4 regions of the Streptomyces qaidamensis genome follow, and region 2 is predicted to be linked to each of the others. Evidence: riboswitches for the same ligand, from Rfam matches in the RefSeq annotation. Region 2 holds a riboswitch; each other region holds the start of a gene.
What was found. A riboswitch is a leader RNA that binds a small molecule or an ion and turns the genes downstream of it on or off. The one in region 2 is predicted to bind cobalamin.
Positions count from the first base shown of each region.

Region 1: linked by a shared signal. The riboswitch ahead of A4E84_RS37160 (energy-coupling factor ABC transporter permease) and the one ahead of A4E84_RS12080 (prenyltransferase/squalene oxidase repeat-containing protein) in region 2 are both predicted to bind cobalamin.
Region 3: linked by a shared signal. The riboswitch ahead of A4E84_RS26835 (ribonucleoside-diphosphate reductase subunit alpha) and the one ahead of A4E84_RS12080 (prenyltransferase/squalene oxidase repeat-containing protein) in region 2 are both predicted to bind cobalamin.
Region 4: linked by a shared signal. The riboswitch ahead of A4E84_RS06345 (ABC transporter substrate-binding protein) and the one ahead of A4E84_RS12080 (prenyltransferase/squalene oxidase repeat-containing protein) in region 2 are both predicted to bind cobalamin.

Region 1 is NZ_CP015098.1:8,483,711-8,488,061, forward strand. Features, by position in the region: gene A4E84_RS37145 (energy-coupling factor ABC transporter ATP-binding protein) at 1-788, opposite strand, end outside; gene cbiQ (cobalt ECF transporter T component CbiQ) at 785-1,534, opposite strand; gene A4E84_RS37155 (energy-coupling factor ABC transporter substrate-binding protein) at 1,541-1,909, opposite strand; gene A4E84_RS37160 (energy-coupling factor ABC transporter permease) at 1,906-2,607, opposite strand; cobalamin riboswitch at 2,638-2,824, opposite strand; gene A4E84_RS37165 (serine/threonine-protein kinase) at 2,954-4,351, opposite strand, start outside.
Region 2 is NZ_CP015098.1:2,765,174-2,769,524, reverse strand. Features, by position in the region: gene A4E84_RS12090 (CbiQ family ECF transporter T component) at 1-443, opposite strand, end outside; gene A4E84_RS12085 (SCO2322 family protein) at 436-1,065, opposite strand; gene A4E84_RS12080 (prenyltransferase/squalene oxidase repeat-containing protein) at 1,062-2,276, opposite strand; adenosylcobalamin-variant (AdoCbl-variant) riboswitch at 2,398-2,486, opposite strand; gene A4E84_RS12075 (phosphotransferase) at 2,607-3,287, shown strand; gene A4E84_RS12070 (SAM-dependent methyltransferase) at 3,322-4,137, shown strand; gene A4E84_RS12065 (helix-turn-helix domain-containing protein) at 4,151-4,351, opposite strand, start outside.
Region 3 is NZ_CP015098.1:6,014,624-6,018,974, forward strand. Features, by position in the region: gene A4E84_RS26830 (ribonucleotide-diphosphate reductase subunit beta) at 1-524, opposite strand, end outside; gene A4E84_RS26835 (ribonucleoside-diphosphate reductase subunit alpha) at 524-2,881, opposite strand; cobalamin riboswitch at 3,005-3,130, opposite strand; gene mctP (monocarboxylate uptake permease MctP) at 3,265-4,351, opposite strand, start outside.
Region 4 is NZ_CP015098.1:1,490,198-1,494,548, reverse strand. Features, by position in the region: gene A4E84_RS06360 (4-hydroxybenzoate 3-monooxygenase) at 1-330, opposite strand, end outside; gene A4E84_RS06355 (APC family permease) at 353-1,957, opposite strand; gene A4E84_RS06350 (CoA-binding protein) at 2,091-2,519, opposite strand; cobalamin riboswitch at 2,600-2,789, shown strand; gene A4E84_RS06345 (ABC transporter substrate-binding protein) at 2,860-3,876, shown strand; gene A4E84_RS06340 (FecCD family ABC transporter permease) at 3,873-4,351, shown strand, end outside.

The DNA of each region.
Region 1 (4,351 bases), 5.7 Mb from region 2:
GGCTCCGTGCCGGACAGCAGCCCCTGGGCGCGCAGGAGTTCCGCCGCCGCGGCGCCCCACGGCAGACGCAGCCCCGCCTCGCGGAGGAGGTCCGGGCGGGCCAGTGCCGTGGCCGCCGGCCCGGTGCGCACGCCGGACGGGGTGAGGAGCGCGGCGTCGTCGGCCCAGCGCAGGGCGAGGTCGACGTCATGCGTGGCCATCACCACCGTGGTGCCCGCGGTACGCAGTCCGTCGAGGGTGGTGAGGAGCCGCTCCTGGCCGTCGGGGTCGAGTCCGGCCGTCGGCTCGTCGAGGACGAGCACGCGGGGCCGCATGGCGACCGCGCCCGCGATGGCGGTGCGCTTGCGCTGGCCGTAGGACAGCAGATGGGTGGGCCGGTCGGCCAGGGCGGTGATGCCCAGCGCGGCGAGCGCCTCCGCCACCCGCGCCCGCACCTGTGTGTCGTCCAGGCCGAGGTTCAGCGGCCCGAACGACACGTCCTGCTCGACGGAGGCCGCGAACAGCTGGTCGTCCGGGTCCTGCACCACCAGCTGCACGGTGGTCCGCAGCCGGGTCAGACCCCTGCGGTCGTACGCCACCGGCTGCCCCTCGACCGTCAGCCGGCCCTCCTGCGGCCGCAGTCCGCCGGAGAGCAGCCGCATCAGCGTGGTCTTCCCGCTGCCGTTGCGCCCGAGCAGCGCGAGCGCGCGACCCGCTCGGATCTCGAAGTCGAGCCCGCTGAGCACGGTGGGGCCGTCCTCGTAGGCGTAGGACGCGCCCCGCAGGGCGACGAGGGCGGGCTCGCTCATGTCAGCGGCCTTTCCAGTACGAAGGTGAGGGCGGCCAGCATCGCGAGCAGCGCGCAACTGGCGGCCGTGAAGCGCACCGAGACCCGGGCCTCGGGCACCAGGACGCGCAGGGTGCCGTCGTAGCCGCGCCCGGCGAGTCCGGCCTGGAGCCGGGTCGCCCGGTCGAAGGCCCGGACGAACGCGGTGGCGCCGAGCCCGGCCAGCGAACGCCACTCCGCGGCCCGGCCGGTGTGACCGAGCCGGGCCGCCTGGGCCTCCCGGATACGGCGCACGGAGTCCAGCAGCAGGAAGCTCATCCGGTACGTCACGAGCGCCACGTCGACCACCGGCGCGGGGATCCCCGCCCGGACCAGGCGGGGCAACAGGTCGGACATGGGCGTGGTGAAGGCGAACAGCAGCACGCCCAGGGAGGCCGCCGAGGTCCGCAGCAGCAACTCCCCGGCCCGGACCGGCCCGTCAGCGGCGAGGGAGACGAAGCCGCCCGGACCGCCCACCTGGACGAGCAGCGTGAGCGCGCCGGTCACGCAGAAGCCCAGCGGCACCCGGTAGGCCCGCCACAGCCGCCGCCCGGGCACGCCGGCCGGCCCCAGCAGCACCACCAGGGCGCTCAGGAGCACCAGGGCCGCACCCGGCCAGGGCGGCAGGGAGATCGCGAGCAGGGTGAGGCCGAGTCCGAGCACGGCCTTGTCCACGGGGTGGCGGCGGCGCCAGCGACTGCTGTGCGCCGCCGCGTCGATCGGCAGCACCCCGGCTCAGTCCCGTTCCGCCGCGGACTTCCCTGCGGCCCCGGTGAGCGCGCTGCCGGCCTCGCGCTCCAGCGCCCGCTGCTCACCCTGCCGGCGGCCCCGGCGCAGACCGAAGTAGTAGGCGAGGACCCCGGCGCCGAGGGCCGCCTGGAGGGCGAACAGCGCCGACTCGATCTCGCCCGACGGCGGCTCGTACAGCGGCGAGAACCACGGCTCGTAGTCCGGCTTCAGCTCGGTGATCGCCGTCTCGGCCTCGGCGTCGGCGCCCGCGAACGGCTCCTTCTTGTGGTCGCCGAGGCCCAGCGCCAGGGGCAGCACGGCCAGCGCGGCCACGGCGAGCAGCAGCACCAGGTTGATCTTCGTGTTCCTGCTCATCGGGCCACCGCCTCGGTCTCGGTCCGTGACTGCTTCTTGGCCAGGAGCACGCCCAGCCGGGTCAGTTCGCCCTTGCTCGACTGCACCAGCAGCCGCATCACGAGCACGGTCAGCAGGCCCTCGCTCACCGCGAGCGGGATCTGGGTGACGGCGAAGATGGAACCGAACTTGCCGAGCGCGCCCAGGAATCCGCTGCCCGGGTCGGGGAAGGCGAGCGCCAGTTGCACGCTGGTGACGCAGTAGGTGGACAGGTCGGCGACGAACGCACCGGCGAACACCGCGACCATCAGCGGCGCGTTGGAGCGCCGCAGCAGTGCGTAGACGGCGTATCCGGCCCAGGGCCCGACGATCGCCATGGAGAAGACGTTGGCACCGAGCGTGGTCAGGCCGCCGTGCGCGAGCAGCAGCGCCTGGAAGAGCAGGGTGATGGTGCCCAGCACCGCCATGATGGGCGGCCGGAACAGGATGGCTCCGAGGCCCGTGCCGGTGGGGTGCGAGCAACTGCCCGTGACGGACGGCAGTTTCAGGGCGGACAGGACGAACGTGAAGGCGCCGGACGCCCCGAGGAGCAGGGTGCTCTCGGGGTGCTCGCGCACTTCACGGGTGAGCGACCGGACTCCGTGGACGACGAACGGCGCCGACGCGACGCCCCAGGCGACCGCGTGCGCCGGAGGAAGAAAACCCTCGGCTATGTGCATGGCTCAGCAGACCCTCTCCAGCACCTCGTGGATGGTTGACGTGCCTTGGCCGGTCTCCTGGCTGACGGGTACCACCGCCCGTACTCCGCCTTCCCGGGCCGCAAGGACCCAGTGGCTGCCCCCTGAGGGGCCGGAGCCGGACTTCCCGATTCACAGTGGCGAGGGCCGCACCGGCATCACACCGGATTTCCCGTTCACCAAGGCCTGGTGACAATAAGGCCGGGGTAAGGGCGATGACAAGCCGCCCAAGGGGCGCGCGAGGGGGCGCCCGCTCGCACACCGGCGCATCCCCGGCTGATCCACGTGCTCGGGCGCTCGTGGTGCGAGGACGCTTCGGGGACCCCCGTCAGTCGTCGCCCCCGTCGTCCCCGCCGTCGTCGCCCTCCCCGGCCTGGACCGGCTGCTCCGGCTTCGGCTGCTCCGGCCCGGCGTCGCCCGCCCCCTGCGTCGGGGTCGGGGCGCCGGACGCCGGCGGGGAAGGGGTCGGGGAGGCGGGCGGCGTGGACGGAGTGACGTCGGCCACGGTGCCGGTGGTCGGCGTGGTGGCGATCTGCCGGCCGGCCGCCGGATCGGAGGTGATGGGCGAGGCGGAGTCGTCGGACGGGGTGGCGGCGGGGCTGCTCGCGGTCGGGGACGCGTCGGGGTCGGTGCCCTCGGTGGTCGTGTCGGGCGAGAACCAGCGCATGCCGAGGAGCATCGCGGCGAGGAAGAGCGCCGCGGCGGCGGCCGTCGCGGCCACTCTCGACCGGCTGCCGAGCCCGCCGCGCCCGCGGGAGCGGCCCGACCGTCCCGCCTGGGCCGCCCGGGCGGCGGTGCGGTGTCCCGTGGTCGCGGGCAGTGCGTACGTGGTCGGGTGGCTGGTCTCGGCAGCCGCGTACGGGCCGGGGCCGGTGTGCGCCGGCGCGGACGGGGGCTTCGGCCGCAGCGGCGGTGAGACCTCGGGCAGCGGCTCGGGCAGGCCCCGCCAGGCGCCCCCGGCGAACCACTCGGCGGCCTGCTCCGCGGTGGGCCGGTCCTCGGGCTGCTTGGCGAGGAGCCCGAGGAGGTAGTTCTCGAACGCCGGGGGAAGCCCTGCGACACCGAGCTCGCGGGGCGGCACGGGCGCCGAGTCGAGGTGCTGGTGCAGCAGGGCGACGGCGGTGTCGGCCTGGAACGGCGGGCGGCCGCTGAGGAGCTGGTAGAGCACGCAGCCCAGGGAGTACATGTCGGAGGCGGGCCCCGCGGGCTTGCCCAGGGCCCGTTCGGGCGCGAGGTAGAGGCCGGTGCCGACGATCTGGCCGGTGGCGGTGAGCGCGGCGCCGGGGTCGTCGAGGAACCGCGCGATGCCGAAGTCGCCGATCTTCAGCGTGCCGTGGGTGTCCAGCAGCAGGTTGGCGGGTTTGACGTCCCGGTGCACGATGCCCTGCCCGTGCGCTGCGGCGAGCCCGGCGGACGCCTGTGCGGCGAGCCGGGCCACCTGCTCGGCGGGCAGCGGGCCGGAGCCGGACAGCACCCCGGCGAGGCTGTCGCCCTCGACCAGCTCCATCACCAGGTACAGCCGGTTGTCGTACTCGCCGAAGTCCAGGACGCCGACCACGTTGGGGTGGTTGAGACGCCCGGCGGTCTGCGCCTCCAGACGGAACCGGGAGGTTGCCGTGGCGTCGGTGTCCTGGGGCAGCAGCAGCTTGAGGGCCACCGCTCTGGCGAGCGTCTCGTCGTACGCACGCCAGACCTCTCCCATTCCACCGCGCCCGATCTCAACTTC
Region 2 (4,351 bases):
AGCCGGGAGGGGTTGGCGAGGGCGTTCGCGGCGCCCACGCAGATGAGGAGCGTGGCCAGCCGCATACCGTCGTACAGCGCGAAGGTGAGGGCTTCCGCGGTGACCTCGCCGCCGAGGCGGATGCCCTGCGCCCAGGCGGGAAGGGGGAGTTCGGGCAGCGTGAGGAGGGTGTGCGTGCCCGGGACGGGGGAGCCGAGGACGATCGCGAAGACGAGACGGATGAGGATCACCGCGAGGGCGAGTTTGACGAAGGCGCCGTAGGAGCGGGACCAGGGGGTGTCGGGGCGGCGGGTCGCCACGACGTAGGCGGAGACGGAGACGAGGAGCGCGAGGAGCAGGGGGTTGGTGGTGCGGGTGGCGGCGGTGCCGAGGGAGAGGGACCAGAGCCACCAGGCGCCGGGGTGCAGCTGAGCCCGGCCTCGACGCCGAGGGCTGCTATCCACGCCGCCGTACCTGCCAGATCGCCGCGCCGCCCAGGACCACCACCACGGCGATACCGCCGATCAGGCCCAGGGACGGCCCGTCGTCCGAGGGGGAGTTCTTCTCCGCCGTCGGCTTGTGCTGCTTCCCGGAGACCTGTTCGCCGCAGCCCTTCTCCGGATAGCCCGAGATCGCGCACAGCAGAGCGTTGGTGTCGTAGCGCAGCGGCTTGGCCACCGCGGCCAGGGCCTCGGCCGTCGTCGCGTCGGGGGCGACCCGGGCGCAGGCCGTGCGGGCGGCGGGCGGGGATTCGCCCCGGGGGGCGTCCGACGGTGTGCCGAAGTCGATGACCAGGGCCACCCGCTTCCTGCCCTCCCGCGCGGGCGTCTTCGCGCAGATCGTCGCGAAGCCGGCCGTGCCGCGCGGCCGGACCGCGCTCGCGGAGTCCTCGCTCACCGCGAAGCGGAAGCCCTGGACGTCGCCGTCCGAGGGGCGGGCCAGGGACGGGCCCTGGGTGGCGTAGACCCAGCGGCCGGCGTCGCGCTCCCAGAACGACCAGTACCGGTAACCGGCGGCCTGGGCCTGGCCCGCGCCCGCGCACAGCAGGAGCGAGGCCAGGAGGACGAGAACGGCCCGGCGGATCACAGCTGCTGCTGCTTCTTGCGGCCGGTGAACAGGAACCCGATGCCGATGCCGGCGACCAGGCAGACGCCGACGTACCACCAGACCCCGAAGAAGTCCGAGCCGGAGTCCTCCTTCTCGTCCGAGGCCTCGGACTTGGTCTTCCCGGCGGTCTGCGGGGCCGGGCCCGTGGCGCCCAGCTGCTTGACGAGGTCCGCGCCGCCGAAGTCGCGCGGGTCCGTGCCCGTCGCGTGGGCGGCGAAGATCAGCTGCGCGTAGGCGGCCGGACCGCTCTGCGCGGCCCAGGACGCGGAGTTCTTCTCCAGCCACCGCACGGACTTCTCCGCCTGCGCGGTGTCCCCCTGCGCGGCGAGCGCTACGACCGCGTCGGCGGTGTTGCCGAAGTCGGGCTGGGGCTCGGCGCCGGCGAGGGCGGACATGAGGTGGTTGCCGTCCTCGGCGAGGGCGGCGGTGAGGTAGCCCGCCCCGTTCGCCGCCGCCTGCTGCGGCGTCGTGGCCTTCTCGCAGGTCGCGTCGGACTTCTTGCCGGGCTCGACGACCATGCCCTTGCCCAGCGCGCCGAGCACACCGGCCGCCGTGGCGTCCGCGTTGGCGGCGAGCTCGCCCTTCTTGTCCGGCTGGAACGCGAAGGCGCCGTCGTCGTCCCCGCCGCAGGGCAGGGCGAGCTTCAGCAGCGCGTCGTGGGGCGACTTGCCGTCCTTCTCGACCCGGTCCGGCTTCTCGCCCGCGGCGGCGAGCGCGCCTATGACGATCGACGTCGAGTTGGTGTCGCTGGCCCCGCCGGGCGCGTAGCCCCAGCCGCCGTCCTCGTTCTGGACGGACTTCAGCCAGCCGACTGCCTTGCGGGTGACGTCGTCGTGCCCGCCGAGCGCGGTGAGGGCCTGCACGGCGGCGGACGTGGCGTTGGTGTCGCGCATGGTCTTGGCGTCGCACGCGGTGGTGGGGTCGGGGCGGTACGAGGCGAAGGAGCCGTCCGCGCACTGCTGCCGCGTCAGCCACTGCACGGACTTCGCCGCCGGCTTCACACCCACGGTGTCCTGCGCGAGCAGCGCGAGCGACTGGCGCCAGACGCCGTCGAACTTCGGGTCCTTGTCGCCGTACAGGGCGGAGGGGAACGCCTGGGACGGTGACGGGGACGGGTCGGCGGCGGCCGGGGTGGCGGCGCCGATCACGGCGACGGCGGCCAGGACCGCGGCGCTGCGGCGGACGTTCATGATCGGCGGGTGCCTCTCCCTGTGGGGGAGCCGGGCAGCACGGGACACCCCGGCGGCTCGGCTCCGTATACCTCGACGGTGCCGTGACCGGCGGTCTGCCGGGCACGTGAGCCGGTCACGAACCGTACGGGGCGATCCGGCTCACCGCCTGGGCGGCGGTTCACGGTTGCGGGTCAGCGCCGGAATTGCACCGGCTTCCCCCCGTACGGTGTGATGACGACCCGCTCACTGTACCCGGACGCAGGAATGCGGCCGAGGGGGCCGGGTGGGGGCTTGGTCACGTGCGGGCAGGTCGGTGAGGGCACCGCGGATGCGGGGTAGCTTCGCTTCATGCCGATCTCGCCACCGCCGGGAAAGCTGCTCGGATCCGGGCGCCGGGCCGATGTGTTCGAGATCGACGCGGCGTGGGTGCTGCGTCGGGACCGCGAGGGCGGGGGTGACGCGGCGGCCGAGGGGGCCGTGATGGAGCACGTGCGCGCCCACGGTTATCCCGTGCCCCGGGTCCGGCCCTCCGGTTCGCGTACCGACCTGGTCATGGAGCGGCTCTGTGGCCCGACCATGCTCCAGGCCTGCCTGGCGGGCACCCTGGACGTGGCCGAGGCAGGGGCCGTCCTCGCCCGGCTGCTGCGCGACCTGCACGCCGTTCCCGCCCTGCGCGCCACCGACCCGGCCGTCCGCGTGCTCCACCTGGACCTGCACCCCGAGAACGTGATCCTCACGCCCGGCGGCCCCCGCGTCATCGACTGGTCGGACGCGGAGGAGGGCGACCCGGGCCTGGACTGGGCGGCGACCGCGGTGGTCCTCGCGCAGGCCGCCGTCGCCGGTGACTCCCTCGCCGCACCCGCGGACACCATGCTGACCGCCCTCCTCGACGGCCCGTCCCCGCTCACCCGCACAGCCCTGACCGAGGCCCTGCGCCGCCGGGGTGCCAATCCGACGATGGGTCGGGCCGAAGTCGAACTCCTCGCTGCCGCAGCGGAGTTGATCCTCTCCAAGGCGGAGACCGGCTAACGTGGGGCCCCCGATCTCACACGCAGGAGCGTCCATGACCGACCAGGCGGAGAACCCCGAGCAGGAGCCGTTCCCCAAGATCGACACCTCGGTGCCGCACTCGGCCCGGATCTGGAACTACTGGCTGGGCGGGAAGGACAACTACGAAGTCGACCGGGTGGCCGGTGACGCGTTCCGCGAGATCTTCCCCGGCATCGAGACCGGCGCCCGCGCCGCCCGCTACTTCCTCGCCCGGGCCGTCCGCCACCTGGCCGCCGAGGAGGGCATCCGCCAGTTCCTGGACATCGGCACCGGCCTGCCCAACGTGGACAACACCCACCAGATCGCCCAGCGGGTGGCCCCGGAGAGCCGGATCGTCTACGTCGACAACGACCCCCTGGTGCTGGCCCACGCCCGCGCCCTGCTCACCAGCACGCCGGAAGGCGTCACCAACTACGTCGACGCCGACCTGCGCGAGCCGGGGACGATCGTCCGGGAGGCAGGGAAGACCCTGGACTTCGACCGGCCCGTCGCCCTCATGCTGATGGGCATCCTGGGCCACGTCGAGGACCACGACGAGGCCCGCTCGATCGTCCGGCAGCTGGTGGACGCCCTGCCCCCCGGCAGCTACCTCGTGCAGTACGACTCCACCGACACCAGCGAGGACTACGTCCGCGCCATCCAGCAGTACAACGACGGTGGTTCGATCCCGTACATCCTGCGCAGCCCCGAGCAGATCGCGCGCTACTTCGACGGCCTGGAACTGCTCGAACCGGGCGTGGCCTCCTGCTCGCGCTGGCGTCCCGACGCGGCGGCACTGGGGCTTCCGGCAGAGGTGCACCAGTACGGCGGCGTCGCCCTCAAGCGCTGAACCGCCCGGCGGCTCAGGTCTCCTGAAGGATGCGGTGCAGGATGGTCGGAGTCTCGTCCGGCGACTCGGCTTCGACCACCAGCCGGTTCATGGCGTCCCAGTAGCACTCGATGTCGGCCGGCCGGTCGGGGTAGAGCGCGGTGGTGAGCTGCTCCAGGTAGACCACGTCGGGCAACTGCCCGCCGGGCAGCCGCAGAATGGTGACCGGACCGCC
Region 3 (4,351 bases), 3.2 Mb from region 2:
CACGCGGCGAAGCAGATCAGGTTGAGCAGGAAGCGGCGGCGGTCGGCCTGGGTCTCCAGCCGGTCGAGCTTCTCCACCGAGTCCATCCACTTGAAGCAGAACGAGGCCTTCTCACGGATGGACGGGATGTTCTCCACGGCCGCGAAGGCCGCCGAGCGGTCCTCCGGGTCGGGCAGATAGGTGTCGAGCAGCGTCAGGTAGAACTGGACGTGCACGGCCTCCTCGAAGAGCTGGCGGCTCAGGTAGAGCCGCGCCTCGGGGGAGTTGATGTGCTTGTACAGCGTCAGCACCAGGTTGTTCGCGACGATCGAGTCGCCCGTCGCGAAGAACGCGACCAGCCGGCCGATGAGGTGCTGTTCCGCCGGTGACAGCTTGGCCAGGTCGGCGACGTCCGAGTGGAGGTCGACCTCCTCCACGGTCCAGGTGTTCTTGATGGCGTCCCGGTAGCGCTCGTAGAAGTCCGGGTAGCGCATGGGGCGCAGGGTGAGCTCGAAGCCGGGGTCGAGAAGGTTCTGGGTGCTCATTACTGGCAGGCCTCGCAGGACTCGGGGTTTTCCAGGGAGCAGGCGACCGCTTCGGGGTCCGGGGTGGCCTGCACGGGGACGGTGGCCCGGGCGGCGCGGGCGATGCGGGTCGCCGGGCGCGAGCGCAGGTAGTACGTGGTCTTCAGCCCGGACTTCCAGGCGTAGGCGTACATCGAGGAGAGCTTGCCGATGGTCGGCGTCTCCAGGAAGAGGTTCAGGGACTGGGACTGGTCCAGGAACGGGGTCCTGGCCGCCGCCATGTCGATCAGGCCGCGCTGCGGGATCTCCCACGCCGTGCGGTAGAGGGCGCGCACGTCCTCCGGGATCCAGGCGAAGTCCTGCACCGAGCCGCTGGCCTCGCGCAGGGCCTCCCGGGTGCGGGCGTCCCACACGCCGAGCCGCTTCAGCTCGTCGACCAGGTAGGAGTTGACCTGGAGGAACTCGCCCGACAGCGTCTCGCGCTTGAACAGGTTGGACACCTGCGGCTCGATGCACTCGTACACGCCCGCGATGGAGGCGATCGTGGCCGTGGGGGCGATGGCGAGGAGCAGCGAGTTGCGCATACCGGTCGTGGCGACGCGCTCACGCAGGGCCGCCCAGCGGTCCGGCCAGGTGAGCTCCACGTCGTAGTGGTCGGGGTGCAGCACGCCCCGGGCCGTACGGGTCTTCTCCCAGGCGGGAAGCGGTCCGTTGCGCTCGGCGAGGTCGGCGGAGGCCTCGTACGCGGCGAGCATGATCCGCTCGGCGATCCGCGTGGACAGGGCCTTGGCCTGGGGTGAGTCGAAGGGCAGGCGCAGCTTGAAGAAGACGTCCTGGAGGCCCATGGCGCCGAGGCCGACCGGGCGCCAGCGGGCATTGGAGCGGCCCGCCTGCTCGGTCGGGTAGAAGTTGATGTCCACGACCCGGTCGAGGAACGTGACGGCCGTGCGGACGGTCTCGTCCAGTCGCTCCCAGTCGAGGTCCCCGGTCGATGTGTCGACGAAGGAACCCAGGTTGACCGAGCCCAGGTTGCAGACCGCCGTCTCCCCGTCGCTGGTGACCTCCAGGATCTCCGTGCAGAGGTTGGAGGAGTGGACGACGTGGCCCGGCTCGGCCGTCTGGTTGGCGGTGCGGTTGGCGGCGTCCTTGAAGGTCATCCAGCCGTTGCCGGTCTGCGCGAGGGTGCGCATCATGCGGCCGTACAGCTCACGGGCGGGCAGCGTCTTCTTCGCGAGGCCCTTCGCCTCGGCCGCCCGGTACGCGGCGTCGAACTCCTCGCCCCACAGGTCGACCAGCTCGGGCACGTCCGCGGGGGAGAACAGCGACCACTGCGCGTCCGCGTTCACGCGGCGCATGAACTCGTCCGGCACCCAGTGCGCGAGGTTCAGGTTGTGCGTGCGGCGGGCGTCCTCGCCGGTGTTGTCGCGCAGTTCCAGGAACTCCTCGATGTCGGAGTGCCAGGTCTCCAGGTAGACCGCGGCGGCGCCCTTGCGGCGGCCGCCCTGGTTCACCGCGGCGACCGAGGCGTCGAGGGTCTTCAGGAACGGGACGATGCCGTTGGAGTGGCCGTTGGTGCCACGGATCAGGGAACCGCGGGCGCGGATGCGGGAGTACGCGAGTCCGATGCCGCCGGCGTGCTTCGACAGCCGGGCCACCTGGTGATACCGGTCGTAGATGGAGTCCAGCTCGTCCTTGGGGGAGTCGAGGAGGTAGCAGGACGACATCTGCGGGTGCCGGGTGCCCGAGTTGAAGAGGGTGGGGGAGGAGGGGAGGTAGTCGAGGCGGCTCATGAGCCGGTAGAGCGCGGCGACTTCGTCGACGGAGCGGCGGGTGTCGTCCTCGGCGAGACCGGCGGCGACCCGCAGCATGAAGTGCTGGGGCGTCTCGACGGCCTTGCGGGTGAGCGGGTGGCGCAGCAGATAGCGGCTGTGCAGGGTGCGCAGGCCGAAATAGCCGAAGCGGTCGTCGGCGCGGGTGTCGATGAGCGCGTCGAGCCGGGCCGCGTGCAGCCGGACGAACTCGGCGGTGCGGTCGGCGATGAGGCCCTCGCGGTGGCCTGCCGCCACGGACTCGGTGAAGGACGTGACGCCCTGCGAGGCGGCCTCTTCGCGGATGCCGATGGTCAGCAGCCGGGCGGCCAGCCGGGAGTAGGCGGGGTCCTCGGAGATCAGACCGGCCGCGGCCTCCGTCGCCAGCTCCCGCAACTCCGCTTCGTCCGCGGCGGCGGACCGGCCGCGCAGCGCGGCGGCGGCGACCCGGCCGGGCTCGGCGTCGGGAAGGTCGGCGGTCAGCTCGGTCAGGGTCCGCAACAGCGCGGCGCCGGGGGCGTCGTGCGCTTCTTCGGTGGCTGAGACCTCTTCGGCTGGCGCGATGGTCACGTGGGGCTCTCCCTCGCTCGGCACGGGGCCTCGTCGAGGGCAGGCGGCAGCACGCGAGCGCACGCGGCGTCGCGTCCACCGGCCCATTCCACGAGGCCCGGACGTCGGGGCACCACGGCCGGGTGGCCGGGTGCGCTGCCGACAGGTCCTCGGACTGACGCTTGTGCACGGAACATGCACAAGTACACCGTTGCGGGACAGTTCCGGATTCGCACCGGATTCCCCTGCGGCGGCAGCGAGCATGAGCATACATCTTGTGTTGGGTTCCGACGGCACCCCCAGATGTTGTGTCGGATACGACAGTGGGCCGCCGTGAGGAGTGCTCACGGCGGCCCACTGAGGGTTGTTCGTGGTTGATCGCGCAGTTCCCCGCGCCCCTGAGGCTAGTGCGCGGAACCGGCCGTCGCGGGCGGGAGTTCGACCTTGACCCCCGGGTCGCCCGCGTCCGCCGTGTAGTCCTCCGGCTTGGTCTCGTCGATGCCGTCGGGGGCCTTCAGGGCCCTCAGGACGAAGGTGAGGACCACCGTCACCACCACGTTCAGGACGAACGCCGTGAGGCCGATGTAGCCGATCTCCCCGATGCCCGGGATCTCCTTCGCGGAGCCGCCGAAGTGCTTCTGGGTCGGGGAGGCCACGCCGTACGCGGCGACCGTGCCGTAGACCATGCCGACCGCCCAGCCCGCCAGCAGGGCCCAGCGGTGGAACCAGCGCGTGAACAGGCCGCCGACCAGGGCCGGGAAGGTCTGCAGGATCCAGATGCCGCCCAGCAGCTGGAAGTTGATGGCGACCGTCTTGTCCATCGTGAGGACGAAGGCCAGGGCGCCGACCTTCACCAGCAGCGACACCAGCTTGGAGACCTTGGTCTCCTGCGCGGGAGTCGCGTCCGGCTTGATGAAGTCCTTGTAGATGTTGCGGGTGAAGAGGTTCGCGGCCGCGATGGACATGATGGCCGCCGGCACGAGCGCGCCGATGCCGATCGCCGCGAACGCAACGCCCGCGAACCAGTCCGGGAACATCGTCTCGAACAGCTGTGGGATCGCCAGCTGCCCGTTCTGCACCTTGATGCCGGCCGCGATCGCCATGAACCCGAGCAGCGCGAGCAGCCCCAGCATCAGCGAGTACAGCGGCAGGATGGTGGTGTTGCGCCGGATCACCTCACGGCTCTTCGAGGACAGCGTCGCCGTGATCGAGTGCGGGTACATGAAGAGGGCCAGGGCGGAGCCCAACGCCAGTGTGGCGTACGTCCACTGGCCCGGCTCGGCCGGTGTCAGCGCACCGCGCGGCGCGCCCGTCGCCGGGTTGGTCTGGCTGTACGCCTCACCGGCCTTGGCGAAGATGTCGTCGAAGCCGCCCAGCTTGATCGGGATGTAGATGATCGCCACCGCGATGACGATGTAGATCAGCGTGTCCTTCACGAACGCGATGAGCGCGGGGGCCCGCAGACCCGACGAGTACGTGTACGCCGCCAGC
Region 4 (4,351 bases), 1.3 Mb from region 2:
GAAGTGGTGACTGCCTGTCAGCTCGCCGTAGGGGAACCGGAAGCGCTCCCCGTCGAAGCGGAACTCGCACACGGTGTGCAGCTCCGCACGGTCCAGCAGGTTGCGGGCGAGGCCCCGCTTCTCCAGCCCGCGGACGGCCCATTCCTCGATGACCCCGGCCCGGGGCCGCTGTTCGATGAATGCGCGGGTCTCCGTCTCCAGCACCAGGCAGTCCACGGACGCGGCCCGCAGGATGTTCCCGACGGTCAGACCCGCGGGTCCGGCGCCCACGACAACGACCGGGAAGCGTTGCGGGGCGCCGGAGTTGGGGGGCGGAAGGGGTCGCGTCATGCGCACATTATGGAGGCCGGGCTCAGTGGACGGGCACCTGCGCGACGGCCACCTCCTCGATGCTCCGCTCGATGTCCTCGGCGGGCGACGCCGAGGCCCGCGCCCAGTAGTAGATCGCCAGCGAGAACACCGTGACGACCAGGATGTCCCACCACAGTCCGAGGTGCCCCTGGCCGCCGAAGCCGCCCTGCCAGGAGATGACGCCCATGCCCAGCAGGTAGACGGGCAGCCACTGGGCGGCCTTGAAGTCGAGCCGGGGCGCGTCGGGCAGGCCCTTGCGGGTGGCGTACCAGGCGTAGCCGCCGAGCAGGACGTAGCCGAGGACGATGGCCACGCCGAGCCGCCACAGGGTGTCCCAGGTGGACCAGTAGATGATGAGGTCGGCCACCACGAACGACAGCGGCGAGAGGACCTTCCCGCCGGGCAGGCGGTAGGGGCGCGCCCGGTGCGGCAGCCGGTCCGCGAAGACGCCGTAGGCCAGCGGGGCACCCGCGTACATCAGCACGCTCGCCGAGGTGATGAAGCCGACCAGCTGCTGCCAGCTCGGGAACGGCAGGAAGCAGACCACGCCGGTCACGAAGGACACGATCAGCCCGAACCACGGCACACCGCGGGCGTCGGTACGGACGAAGAGCTTGGGCGCGTAGCCGTTGCGGGCCAGTCCGTAGGAGACGCGGGACGTGGCCGTCGTGTAGATCAGGCCGGTGCCGCCCGGGGAGACCACCGCGTCCAGGTACAGCACCACGCTCAGCCAGCCGAGGCCCACCAGGGTCGCGAGACCGGCCCACGGGCCGGTGATGCCGGGGTAGTCGAGCTTGGTCCAGCCGTGCGCGAAGGAGCCCAGCGGCAGGGCGGCGATGAAGACGACCTGGAGCAGGACGTAGATGGCCGCCCCGATGGCGACCGAGCCGATCGTGGCGCGCGGCAGGTCCCGCTGCGGGTCGCGGCTCTCGCCCGCGAGCTGGATCGCCTGCTCGAAGCCCAGCAGGGCGAAGATGATGCCGCTGGAGCTGACGGCGCTCAGCACACCGTGGGCACCGAACGGGGCGAAGCCGTGCTCGGTGAAGTTGCCCGGGTGGAAGTTGCCGGCCGCGATGATGAAGATCGCGGCCAGCGGCACGGCCACCTTCCACCAGGTGGCGGCGCTGTTGGTGTGCGCCAGAATCCGCACGCCGAGGAAGTTGACCACGACGAACACGGCCATCAGCAGGACGGCGACGGCGAAGCCGCTCGTCGTCAGCGTCCCGTCCTTCGCGTGCTGGAAGCCCTGGGCCCAGTGCCAGTGCCCGGCGTAGCCGATCATGGCCTCGACCTCGATCGGTGCCACGGTCGCCGCCTGGAGCCAGGAGAACCAGCCGAAGGACATGCCGGCCAGCCCGCCGAACGCGTAATGCGGATAGCGGGCCGTGCCGCCCGCGACCGGGAACATGCCGCCCAGTTCCGCGTGCACCAGCGCCAGCAGCACGATCGCCACGGCACCGATGAGCCAGGACAGGATCGCCGCGGGTCCGGCCGTCACGACCGCCTTTTCGGCGCCGTACAGCCAGCCCGAACCGATGATGGAGCCGACCGAGGCCCACATGAGTCCGATCAGCCCGACATCCCGGCGCAGGCCGTCTCTTTCCATGAATACAGGGCCTCTCGAAGACGAACTCGGGGAGTTCGGGGAGCAAGAGGCCTCAGGTTAGAAATCGGCCGGCCGGCCGCAGAAGACGAGTTGTGCACCCTTGACCGGGTGCGGGCATTTCGTGGGGAACGCTTCAGGATTCCTGTACGCGGTCATGAGACAGCCGTGGGATCTCGATCGCCGGGCAGCGGTCCATCACCATCTCCAGGCCCGCCGCGCGGGTCCGGTCGTAGGCCGCCTCGTCGATGACACCCAGCTGGAACCAGACGCCCTTCGCGCCCTTGGCGACCGCCTCGTCCGCGACGGCTCCGGCGAGGTCGCTGTTCACGAACACGTCGACGACGTCCACGTCGAAGGGGATGTCCGCCAGGCTCGCGTACCCCTGCTCCCCGTGCACCGTCTCCGCCTTGGGATGCACCGGCACGACGCGCTTGCCGAAGCGCTGGAGCACGGCGGCCACGCCGTACGCGGCGCGCTGCCGGTTCGACGACAGGCCCACCACGGCCCAGGTGTCGCCGAGCCCGGTGAGGATCCTGCGGACCGTTGCCTCGTCGCCGTACACCGGCGGCCTCCTCGCAAGTCGTGGACGCACTGCTCTCCCGGCAACGACGCAGGACGCGCGGTGATTCCCGGGAGCCCCCGTGATAGCTTGCCGAGGCCAGTCGAACCCATGTAGGTGGGTCAGGGAATCCGGTGTGAATCCGGAACTGACGCGCAGCGGTGAGGGGGACGGGCGGGGCCTCGGCCACTGGACTCCCTCGCGGACGTCCGGGAAGGCGTCCCGATCCGGGTGAACCCGAGTCCGAAGACCTGCTGGCGGCCCCCGCGGCCGCGTGCGGCGGGGGAGCACCGTACGACCGGGCTCCGCGAATGGGCCCTCGACGCCTGAGGACTGGTTTTCCGTGCCCCTCGCCCGACCCGCCCGTGCCGCCGCCCTGCTCGCGGCCGGCTCCCTGCTCCTGACCGGCTGCGGCGGCACCGCGTCCACCGATGCCAAGGCCGCCGTCACCCTCACCAACTGCGGGCACGACGTCCGTGTGGCGGCCCCACCGCAGCACGCCGTGTCCCTCAACCAGGGCACCACCGAGATCCTGCTCTCCCTCGGCCTGGCCGACCGCCTCGCGGGCACGGCCACCTGGACCGACCCCGTGATGAAGGGGCTGGAGAAGGCCGAGGCCGAGGTCCCGCGCATCGCCGACAACAACCCGTCCTTCGAGCGCGTTCTGGACACCGAACCCGACTTCGTCGCCGCGTCCTTCGTCTCCACCCTCGGCAAGGGCGGCGTCGCCGGCCGCGAGCAGTTCGAGAAGCTCGGCGTGCCCACCTACGTCTCCCCGTCCGACTGCGCCGGCAAGGACAACTCGGGCGGCGGCGACGGCGCCCGCGACAAGGCCCTGGGCATCGACACCGTCTACGGCGAGATACGGGACCTCGCGGCCGTGTTCGGGGTGAAGAAGCGCGGCGACACGCTCGTGGCCTCCCTCCGGCAGCGCATGAAGAAGGCCACCGCGGGCACCGACGCCTCCGACGTCACCCTCCTCTACTGGTTCGCGAACTCCGAGTCGCCCTACATGGCGGGCTGTTGCGGAGCGCCCGGCATCATCACCCGGGCCCTCGGCGCGCAGAACGTCTTCGACGACACGCACGAGGAGTGGCCGCAGACCAACTGGGAGACGGTCGCCGACCGCGACCCCGACGTCCTCGTCATCGGCGATCTGACCCGCAAGTCCCAGACCGCCGAGTCGGCCGCGAAGAAGATCGCCTTCCTGGAGTCCAACCCCGTCACCAGGACCATGGACGCCGTCCGCCACAAGCGGTACGTGCTGCTCAGCGGGCAGGCCATGAACCCGACCATCCGCACCGTCGAGGGCGTGGAGCAGGTGGCCGCCGGGCTGCGCAGGTTCGGGCTGGTGAAGTGACCGCCGGGAGTGTGCCGGGCGCCGCGGCCCGGCCCCGGCGGCGGACCGGGCTCGCGCTCGGGGCGGCCGGGGCGGTCGCTCTCGTCGCCTCCCTCGCCGTGGCCATCACCATCGGTCCCGCCGACATCCGGGTCGCCGACGTGTGGTCCGTCGTGGCCGCCCGTCTCGGCCTCGGCAGCTCGGAGCTGACGCCGATCCGGGACGGGATCGTCTGGCAGCTGCGGCTGCCCCGCACCCTGCTCGCGGCCGTGTGCGGGGCCGGACTCGCCGTCTGCGGGGCGGTGATGCAGTCGCTGCTGCGCAACCCGCTGGCCGACCCCTTCGTGCTCGGGGTGTCCTCGGGCGCCTCCACCGGAGCGGTCCTCGTGGTCGTGCTGGGCGCGGGCGGCGGCGCCCTGTCGGTGTCCGCCGGCGCGTTCCTCGGTGCCCTGCTGTCGTTCGCGCTGGTACTGCTGCTCAGCCACACCCTCGGCGG